One region of the Bacillus sp. SRL337 genome, then DNA from elsewhere that is predicted to be linked to it. Evidence: riboswitches for the same ligand, from Rfam matches in the RefSeq annotation. Region 1 holds a riboswitch; the other holds the start of a gene.
The links. Region 1 has a riboswitch for cobalamin ahead of AC4E8A_RS03875 (acyl-CoA thioesterase). Riboswitches for the same ligand answer to the same signal wherever they lie in the genome.

Region 1 (5,534 bases):
CCCAGAGCAAATTCACCAATGTACCTGGCGCCCTCATCTGAGTCAAGTAATTCATTGAGGTTTTCATTATTGTCACTCTGGCAGTCGGTGATCTTCCCATCTTCAAACGTCAGCTGGATGTTAGTGTATGTTTGTCCTGCATATATTGATTTGGTATTGAATAGAATGGTGCCGTTGACTGATTCCTTGACAGGAGCGGTAAAGACTTCACCATCCGGAAGATTTATCTTGCCGTCGCATTTGATGGCTGGCAGATTTTTAATGGAGAACTGGAGGTCTGTCCCTGGTGCCAGAATGCGGACCCTATCTGTTTGATCCATCAGATCGACAAGTGAGTCCATGGCTTTTGACATCTTACTGTAATCCATTGTGCAAGTTTCATAAAGGAAATCGGTGTAAGCTTCTGTGCTCATTTCAGCAAGCTGCGCATAAGCCTTGGTCGGTACATTGAATAGCACCCATCTCTTTTTTAGTTGTTCATCGCTGACCGGTTTATAGGCTTGGCGATAGGTGTTCTTTTTGGCAGAAGGAATGTCAGCATATTCGGAAATGTTCTTTTCCCCCAACAAAATGATGACGGCATCCATCTCCTTCATTTGGTCGAGCTTCAGCTTTGCATCCATTTCAAATTGGTCTTTTGAGCCGGAAATCATCATCTTCCGGTTCATTCTATAGTCGGTCTGCTCCACAAAAACGTGCCCGCCTGCTTTAAACACTTCATCCATAAACGGAGCGATGAAGTCATAATCATGAACATCCAATGCTTCAATCAGCACCTTTTCGCCTTTTTGGACATTCAGTGAGTACTGAACAACGGTTTTTGCGAGTGCCTGTAATCTTGAGTCCACTTTTTATCCCCCTTGTGTGTGTGACAGGGATCATCCAGCTTATCACATAAACGCGGATGATATGTTAAAGAATATATTCTTGAATTCCAGCACATTCAGTATAAAGGATTTTTTCTTCTTCATCACTTCATTCGTTCATATAAGGCTGTTTTCGCATTCATTGTTGCTTTCGGAAAAATCCCAGGAGCCGGAATTTTTCTCTGAATTTCCGGAATTCCCCCTCGAAAATGGGAGAGTAGCTATTTTTCTTTCCTGCTTACAGGGGGGATCCGGTGAATGACCGAAAAATGAAGAGCCTTATATAAAGAGAAAGTGATGTCATGCGTATAGGGGTGTGTGCAGGATAGGAAGTATAGGGGGCGAGCCGGCTTTATTGCATTTGAAGAGAAATAGGAAAGGTAATCCTGTGAATTTTTCACACCTGTGAGCCTTGCCCAAAAACCGCCTGAAGTGAAATAGAATTCCTGCAATGCCTGGTCCGGGATCAAGAGAACAGATTCTGATTCCAGTTTTGTCCAAAAAAACGCCCTTCAAATTCATATGAAATGGAATAAAACAGCGGCGTTTCAATGAAAAACACCCTGGTTTTCAGGGTGGGGGATACTATCTTTTCTGTAACTCTTCTTCAAAGAAAAATGTACTTGGATATTCTTTCACGATGTATGAGTATCTTTTCATGTTTTTGATGTATTGTGATTTAATGATTTTTACGTTTTCACTGGATGATTTAATACTGACTTCTTCACCGACATTGAATAAACACTTACCCATATGCTCACCCTTTCTAAAGATATAAACTGTAATGGACATGGACGTTGGAAATGAAGAATAAAGGGATGGAAAATAAAGAAGGCAAGCTGCTCTGCTTGCCTTTGTTCAAAGATTGGAAAGTATAAATTCTTGAAGGGCAATAGTGTCTGGCGGCAGCGCCCTTACAACACTGAATAGGGGCCGCCGCTTTACTTATGGTCCATCTATAAGATTATCCGCGTCTTCCGCCTCGGCCGCCGCGTTTCCCTTCGGTATTGCGTTTCAGAGATGATAAATTTTCTTCGCTGGATTTCATGAACTTAGCCATTTTATCCTCGAACGTCTCTTTAGGCTTGAAGTTTCCTTTAGAACGGAAGTCTTTGTTAGGTCTGCTGTCTCTTCCTTGGCGTGGAGGACGCTTAGTGAATCCAGAACCCTCTGGTTTGTCTACAGCTTTTTTGATTGACAAGGCAATTTTGCCCGCATTCTCACTAATTACCTTAACCTCAACTTCATCGCCTACTTTAAGATGGTCGTTAACATCTTTCACATAACTGTCCGCCACCTCACTGATATGCACGAGACCGGTTGAGCCTTCGGGTAATTCCACGAATGCCCCGAAATTAGTGATACCAGTTACCTTACCTTTAACCTTGCTGCCTATTTCGATTGCCAAAAAAAGTTCCCCCTTAATAATTATAACAACATCTAATTATAGCAAATTCACCGGCTAAAATCTAATGGTGATTCATGGCTTTATTTTTTGCCTTGATATAAATTGAAAAATGCCCAGATTATACAGTATGCATAAAGCGGTTTAAACAGTCCATTCCAATGTATGTTTAGACGCAAAGAAGTGTTTTCAAGAATTGGATGGAAGATGGAAAAAATCCATAAAAAAGAGGTGTTGGAATAAAGTTAAGAAGTGCACCAATATCAGATGTTCATTCAAACGATGACCCATATATGGATGGGAGTGGATGATAAAAAAGCCTTTTGCATGGCTGCTGTACCAAAAAGATTTGAATTTCGAGATATTTTGCCCGATTTCACCCTTTATACCCTGAAAAGCTAGAAAGGAACTGCTCTTCCATCATTAGCATCCCAGGGGAAAGTCCGCGCCCGGGCATTTTTCATAAGGCAGCAATCCATACGAAAACAGCCTTTCATAATGATGAATCTGCCCACTCTTTGATGATGGATGCCATATGATCCTTGTTGTGTTGAAATTGTTTTATTCTGTGCCCATTTGCACCAGAGGGATGGGGAAACCCGGTTAACAAGGTGTGGGAGGGGAGCTTTGCTTCTTTCTTGAGATGTTGAAGAACTGATTCCACTGTTCTGCCAAGCGGAATGAGCAAAGCGCCAGGTCCGATTTGTTGAAGTTCTTCCGGGAAGATAACCATGGAGTAGTAAGAAAGTAAATCCGACTGACCAATTCCCGGCCTGTGTCCCGTATAATTCTGGCCATGCAAGAAAACAGGGTACTTTATAACGGAAGCGGTGTGCACTAATCGCCGATTTTCGTGAAACAGGGATAAAGTGCTATCAATGTTTAGGAACTCAGAAAGACCTGCTTGATCAAGCATTGCAATGAGGTTTTTTCTGATGGGACCCGAGAAACCGGCTGCAATCTTGGCTGCCTCCAGAATCTGGTTTTGGCTCTGATTCAAGTCCAGGCTTTGTAAAGTCTGTTCATAGGCCGTTCTCATCTGCGTCCACCCGGGAGTGATCCCGATGAGGACAATCTTCGCCTTGGTATTGATGTATTCATTATGAGGGGCGTAGTACATTTCCAGGTTCCCGGACTTTTCTAATAAGAACCTTGGTGTAAGTAATGTTTCCTTCGTCAGGGGAAGGGATAAAGAACTGATTTCCGACAGGTAGGAAGGAAGTTTTGATTCCAAGTAGGATTCCTCCTTTTCAAGATGAAGTAATAGTCTATCTATATCATTTACTTAAACATCGGATAATTACAAGCAAATCTATTGTAATCCTGCAGAAATTCCTTTATCATCTAAAAAGAGAACACAATATTATGTGTTTGTGAAAGGTTTTAATAACTACATATTGTGTAATGCCGATAAATATGGTGTCTATTTAGACGTAATAGGGAATCTGGTGAAAATCCGGAACTGTCCCCGCAACTGTAAGTGCTGACGAAATAAGTAACTGCCACTGTCTTCAACCGAAGGCGGGAAGGACTTAATGTAGGGTGAAGCACAAGTCAGGAGACCTGCCATGTTTATAGCGTCTTATCTTCTTCGGGAATTGGGAAGGTAGAACGAGGATACATTGGTAGGCTTGAACAATTGTCTATGAATCTATCAGCGTTTGAAAAACCCATCCTTTGCGATGGGTTTTTTTATTCCCATTTTTCAGATTGAAGCAACTTCTACGTAAAAGGAGCAATGAAAAATGGAAGCATTATCCTCGCATGTATCAAGAACCGTTGTGACCCGGCTGGTACTCCCGCCTAATACCAATCATATGGGCACCATCTTTGGAGGAACCGTCTTGTCCTATATTGATGAGATTGCCGCTATCTCTGCCATGAAGCACAGCCGTAAAGTTGTGGTGACAGCGTCCATCGATACTGTTAATTTCCTGTCGTCGGCAGAAGTCGGCGATATATTAACGCTGGAGGCATGCGTCATTTCAACGGGCCGTACCTCGATGGAAGTCTTTGTGAAAGTGGAAAGCGAGGACCTTGAAACAGGAGAAAAAACCCTTACTACAACATCAATATTATCTATGGTGGCGAAGGATGAGGAAGGGCGGCCGACTCCGGTACCCGGTGTCATCCCGCAAACAGAAGAAGAAGAAAACCTGCTGAAAACCGCGAGAACCCGCAAACTGCGCAGGCTTGAGATGAGAAATCAATAAAAGTGGGAGGATTTCAAAATGGAATTAACGACAGTACATCGGATGCAAGAGGTGACACTGCTGCTTGGAGAGTTGAAGAGCAGGCATAAAGGCGTATCTTTTGAAGAATACGAGGAAAAAGTCCGGCAGGCGTTGGAAGCTAAGAAGGATATGACTGCTGATCAGCTGGATAACCTGCTGATCCTTGCAGCTGTAGAAAGAATCAGCAGTATGGAACCCGACTGGACCTATGTGGCCGCAGATATTTATTTGAAAAAGTTATACCGCGCGAGCTCGATTTCCAGAGGGACACTGTCCGGCAGAGGATACGGGTCTTTCTTTCACATGATAACACTTCTGGAGGAGCTGGGGATCTATGATAAGCGGCTGCTTCAGAGATACAGCAAAGAAGAGATCGACACCCTGGAAAAAATAATTGATGGAGAAAAGGATCGATTATTTACGTACATAGGAATCGTCACACTGGCAGAAAGATATTTAGCCAAGGCCCATGACGGCACATTCATCGAGCTTCCACAGGAACGCTTTATGATCATTGCGATGACTCTTTTAGCCGATGAGCCGAAAGAAAAACGACTGGAATTGATCCAAGAGGCTTACTGGGCACTGTCGAATCTGTATATGACAGTGGCGACTCCGACCTTGGCGAATGCCGGAAAAAGTTATGGACAGCTCTCAAGCTGTTTCATCGATACGGTGGAAGATGATCTGCGGAGCATTTATGACTCCAACACAGACGTCTCGACATTGAGCAAGAACGGAGGCGGAATCGGCATTTATATGGGCAAAATCAGGAGCCGCGGAAGTGATATCAAAGGCTTTAAAGGAGTCAGTTCCGGTGTCATTCCCTGGATGAAGCAGTTGAATAACACCGCGGTCTCAGTGGATCAGCTGGGACAGAGGCAGGGAGCGATTGCCGTTTATCTGGATGTATGGCATAAGGATATTTTTCCATTCCTCGATTCAAAGTTGAACAATGGAGATGAACGCCAGCGTACCCATGATCTTTTCACGGGTGTATGCCTTCCTGATCTTTTCATGGAGCAGGTG
Region 2 (5,534 bases), 840 kb from region 1:
GATGCCGTTTTCCGCGACGATGGGCTTGATTTTCATCATGCGGTATTTAGGAATGAATCTGTCACCTAACAAGTTACTGGCCCTGTTGATCATTCCTTTTACCAGCCTGGTTATGGTAGCAACGAATGATTTTCACCATTTTTATTACAGGGCATATGAAGTCCATCCGGAATTGGGGGCTCCTTTTGTATACCAGGAAATCGGCATTTGGTATGTAGTTCAAGGCCTCTATACTTTTACAAGTCTGTTTGTCGCTTTTTTACTCGTGTTCTCCCGCTGGAGGGAAACCGATAAGGATTACCGTCTGCAGCTTCTTTCGCTAATGTGGGGGCAGCTTGTCCCGATGATCACAGCCTTTATTTATTTGCTTGGACTGACGCCTCAAGGGATTGACCCGGTACCAATGATTTTATGGCTCACTTCCCTCTTCTATTTTTGGGCAATTCGTTCTTCACGTATGTTCAGCATTATGCCAATCGCAAAAGATGCCATATTTAACAGCATTAATGATGGAGTTATAGTATTGGATGAATCCTATAGATTGATAGAATTCAACAAGGCAGGCCAGAGGATGTATCCAAGACTATCAAAAAAAATGTTTGGTTGGGAATTTATGAAGGTGTGGGATTCCATCTCAGGTAATGCGTTTCCCTTTCAATTTCAAAATGCTCCATATCATCAGGAATTGCAATCAGGCTCAGGCCGCGATCAAAAGGAGTGCACGTACCAGGTCCGCGTGTCACGCCTGCAGGGAGATCAGAAGCATAATGGCTTCTTAATGATTTTCAATGATGTTACCGAAGTGAAAATGCTGCAAGGGCAATTAGAGAAGCTTGCCTACTATGATGAGCTAACTCAAGTATATAACCGCCGTGCTTTCTTTCAACAAGGCAATCAAGAGCTTGAAGATGCCAAAAGGGAATCGATTCCATATACTGTCATGTTGATGGACATTGATTTTTTTAAACGGGTGAATGACAAATATGGACACTTTGTTGGCGATCAATTATTGGTGCATGTTGTGAAGGCTTGTCAGACTCAATTGCAGAAAGGCGCCATTTTTGCACGTTATGGTGGAGAAGAATTCGTTCTTGCACTGAAGGGATCCTCAGGATCAGAAGGAAAGGCGACGGCAGATAAAATTCGCAGTTATCTTAGCAGGCAACCCTTGATACTGGAAGAGGCAAGTCTTTTGGTGACAGTAAGCTTCGGTGTAGCAGAAACAACCGAAGGAAAAAATGAAACACTGTATGACTTGCTTAACTATGCAGATAAAGCTCTATATTCAGCTAAGAATGAGGGGCGAAACAGGGTTCACCTCTATCGGGAAGAAATGATGTCCGTTTGATAAAAAGAACCGCTCCGGGTATGGAAGCGGTTCTTTTTGATATTAATTACGGATCAGGTAATCAAATGCACCCAAGGCTGCAGTAGCACCCGATCCCATAGAGATGATGATCTGTTTATAAGCACTGTCTGTACAGTCACCTGCAGCAAACACTCCAGGCATGGTTGTAGCACCATGCTTATCAATAACAATCTCACCCATGCGATTGCGGTCCAGGGCATCGCCTAACCAATCTGTGTTTGGCACAAGACCGATTTGGACGAATACACCTTCTAAATTGATATGCTGTTCCGTTTCAGTATCACGCTCTACATATGTGAGGCCATTAACTTTATCAGTACCTGTGATCTCTTTTGTCTGAGCATTTTTGATTACTGTAACATTCGGAAGGCTGTACAGGCGATCCTGCAATACAGCATCCGCTTTAAGATCGGCATTGAATTCAATGACTGTTACGTGCTTAACGATACCCGCAAGGTCAATAGCTGCTTCGATACCTGAGTTTCCTCCGCCGATAACCGCTACATGTTTTCCTGCGAATAAAGGACCGTCACAGTGAGGGCAGTAGGCTACCCCTTTGTTCTTGAATTCCTCTTCACCTGGAACACCGACTTTACGCCAGCGTGCTCCTGTTGATAGGATAAGAGATTTACTCTTTAGAACTGCGCCGTTTTCAAGCTCAAGTTCAATCATATCCTTTTTCTCAAGGCGGCTTGCACGCTGAAGATTCATGACATCGATGCCATAATCTTTCACATGTTCTTCAAGGCTGGCAACAAGTTTAGGACCTTCTGTCTGCTTGACACTGATAAAGTTCTCAATGCCTAACGTGTCCATGACTTGTCCGCCGAATCGCTCAGCAACGATCCCTGTACGGATTCCTTTGCGTGCAGCATAGATAGCAGCACTTGCACCGGCTGGACCACCGCCGACCACAAGGACATCGTAAGGGTCTTTACCGGAAAGCTCCGCAGCATCAGGGCCGCCTCCCAGTTTTCCGAGGATTTCTTCGATTGACATGCGTCCGCTGCCGAATTCTTCCCCATTAAGGAAAACAGTCGGGACCGCCATGATCTCTTTGCTGTCTACTTCCTCTTTGAAAGCAGCTCCATCGATCATGGTATGAGTGACACCTTCATTGAAGATACTCATCAGGTTCAAGGCTTGTACCACATCTGGACAGTTGTGGCAGCTTAAGCTGATGTAAGACTCAAAATGGTATTCACCACTAAGATTCTTCACTTGTTCGAGGACATTTTCATCTACCTTCGGAGCCCTGCCGCTTACTTGGAGAAGGGCAAGGATCAATGAAGTGAATTCATGTCCAAGAGGGATACCGGCGAAGGTAACACCTGTATCTTCGCCGATACGGTTTACACTAAAGCTTGGAGTGCGCTTCAAATCAGCATGCTCGACTTTAATGTGGGAAGACATGGTAGCCAGTTCATCTACTAAAATAAGCATGTCGCGGGAAGTTTCATCTTCACCAGCACTTACTTTAAGCATGATGTCGCCTTCTAATAATTCAAGATATTGGGCTAACTGTGCTTTGATATCTGCATCAAGTAACATTTAATCCAACTCCTTAGATTTTACCTACAAGGTCAAGGCTTGGCTTAAGTGTTTCAGAACCTTCTTGCCATTTAGCCGGGCAAACTTCGCCTGGGTTCTTTCGTACATATTGAGCAGCCTTGATTTTGCTTACTAGAACGTCTGCGTCACGGCCGATTCCGCCAGCATTGATTTCAACTGTTTGGATAACACCATCCGGGTCGATGATGAACGTTCCGCGGTCAGCAAGACCATCTTCTTCGTTTAGTACTTCAAAGTTACGAGTGATTCTTTGAGAAGGATCACCGATCATTGCATATTTAATTTTTCCGATTGTGTCAGAGCTGTCATGCCAGCCTTTATGAGTAAAGTGTGTATCAGTAGAAACAGAATAAACTTCTACACCAAGTGATTTTAGTTCATCATAGTTATTTTGAAGGTCTTCAAGCTCAGTCGGGCAAACGAATGTGAAATCTGCAGGGTAGAAGCAGAATACACTCCATTGACCTTTTAGGCTTTCTTCTGTTACCTCGATGAATTCTCCATCTTTATACGCTTGTGCTTTGAATGGTTTTACTTCAGTTCCGATTAATGACATATTGAATGGCCTCCTAATGTTTTTTTATCCCTTATAGAGATTAGAATAATTCTAATTCGATATTCATTATCATATTATCTGGGAAACTTGTCAAAGGGAAAGCATTGAATTTTATAAAAAACTTCCCTTTGCGTCTTGATTTAAAAGGAAATTCTTTTTATGAAAAATTTTTTAGATCAAAAACAATCCTCTCTATTGTTAACAATATTGGAGAATCTATTCATTCAGGAACCTAATTATTTTTACAGCTGTTTTATCAATAGAGAAATAGAATTGAGAAGGTTTTAGATGAAACATCCAAGTTACGCAAATTTTCAGACTTATACTTGCTGCTGCTCGAGGATAAGAGTTGTATCTGGAATCATTGACAGATTCTGCATGTTTGACTATTCTATAAATAACTGAATACGGAAAGAACAGGTTGATTTGCCTAAATGGTAAATCATTAAAAGGGAAGACCGGTGAAATGCCGGCGCGGTCCCGCCACTGTAAATGGGAGTTTTCTATTGGAATGCCACTGTCAAATGATGGGAAGGTGATAGAAGATGTTGATCATGAGCCAGGAGACCTGCCTGTTTTTGACGCCATTCGACCTACGCGGATAGGGAGGTGTACAAAGGATTCTGGCCATAATGTATTTATACATAACGGAACGGAACCATATGGACGTACACATCTCTTGAAATAGGGGTGTATTTTTTTTGAGCAAATTTACTAAACAGGGGGAGAGTTTACGATGAACAAAGCACTTGCACAGCGTCTCACCGCTTTATTTGCCATCATTCTACTTGTAGTCGGCAACCTTTCATTTGTTCAGCCGGTCATCCATGCGGCTGCACTTGATAATGCGGTGACAGTCAAGGCCATTGATGAGGATGGTGAAGTCATATTGCCTTTGACAGCCATAGAGGTGGAAGAAGGTGATAATGCCTATGAGGTATTATTGGAGGCAGGGGAAAAGAATAATAAGAAAATTGATGCTTCATTTGGAGAATATGGTGCATTTATTAACGGTATAGGGGGGGTGACTCCAAGTGGAGATGCCTATTGGTCCTTTAATGTAAATGGAGTATCTTCTTCAGTAGGAGCATCCACGCATTTAGTAAGGAATGGGGAGCATCTTCTGTTTGCCATCACTGAATGGCCAACCCCTGCGGTAAGCACAAAAGTATCTGCTGTAGGGAAAGATGGAACTGAAATCATTCCTGAAACAGAAGTGACGTTAATGAAAGGTGCCAGCGCATATGGTGCTTTAATCCAGGCAGCTGCCAAACATGGGGTTGATGTCGATGCTTCTGTCGATGGTTCATGGTTTACTTCCATTGATAATATTGGGAAGACCGTGTTGGAAGAAGGAGATTACTGGAGTTTTGGGATTAATGGAACCGCTTCAGAAGTTGGGGTTGTTTCTTATACAGTACAGCCAAATGATCATATTCAATTAACAATCGATCATTACCTCCCGCCTGCTGACCCAGAACCAGAGGAGCCGGAGGAACCAAGTGAACCTGTAGATCCTCAGCCAGAGCCGGAGGTGCCTGTTGAAGAGGCAGAGCCGCTCACAGACGAAATGATCACTAATAGCATGGACAAAATTTTGTCATACATGAATGCCAACAAGGTCTCCCTTACATATGGAAATGAATGGTGGGTTTGGGGAGCTGCCAATACAACTGGAGAGATCCCTCCTTCATACGTCCAGAGTGTGAAAGAGAGAGTCAAATCGGTAGAAGGAAGTTTCCGAAACGTGTTTGACTTGGAAAAAGTAATAATTGGATTATCGGCAGCAGATGCGAATGCTGCATCTATTGAAGGATATAATTTAATAGATTCATTGGTCAGTCATAGAAGTCTGGAAAATCCATCTATTAATATGAATATCTATGCTTTATTGGCAGTGGACAGTGGACGGTATGAAACGCCAGAGGGCTTTAGAGATCAGATGATAAAAGCTATCCTGGATTTGGAGCTGGAAGACGGCGGCTGGAGCTTCTTTGGAACAAATCCAAGTCCGGATATTACTGGAATGGCATTATC

Region 2: linked by a shared signal. The riboswitch ahead of AC4E8A_RS22960 (DUF4430 domain-containing protein) and the one ahead of AC4E8A_RS03875 (acyl-CoA thioesterase) in region 1 are both predicted to bind cobalamin.

What each region holds. Positions count from the first base shown of each region.
Region 1 is NZ_OZ481793.1:789,831-795,364, forward strand. It holds gene AC4E8A_RS03855 (aminopeptidase) at 1-848, opposite strand, end outside; gene AC4E8A_RS03860 (hypothetical protein) at 1,452-1,619, opposite strand; gene AC4E8A_RS03865 (S1 domain-containing RNA-binding protein) at 1,831-2,274, opposite strand; gene AC4E8A_RS03870 (hypothetical protein) at 2,765-3,505, opposite strand; cobalamin riboswitch at 3,672-3,856, shown strand; gene AC4E8A_RS03875 (acyl-CoA thioesterase) at 4,017-4,484, shown strand; gene AC4E8A_RS03880 (ribonucleoside-diphosphate reductase subunit alpha) at 4,527-5,534, shown strand, end outside.
Region 2 is NZ_OZ481793.1:4,600,558-4,606,091, reverse strand. It holds gene AC4E8A_RS22975 (histidine kinase N-terminal 7TM domain-containing diguanylate cyclase) at 1-1,348, shown strand, start outside; gene ahpF (alkyl hydroperoxide reductase subunit F) at 1,391-2,920, opposite strand; gene ahpC (alkyl hydroperoxide reductase subunit C) at 2,934-3,497, opposite strand; cobalamin riboswitch at 3,899-4,087, shown strand; gene AC4E8A_RS22960 (DUF4430 domain-containing protein) at 4,234-5,534, shown strand, end outside.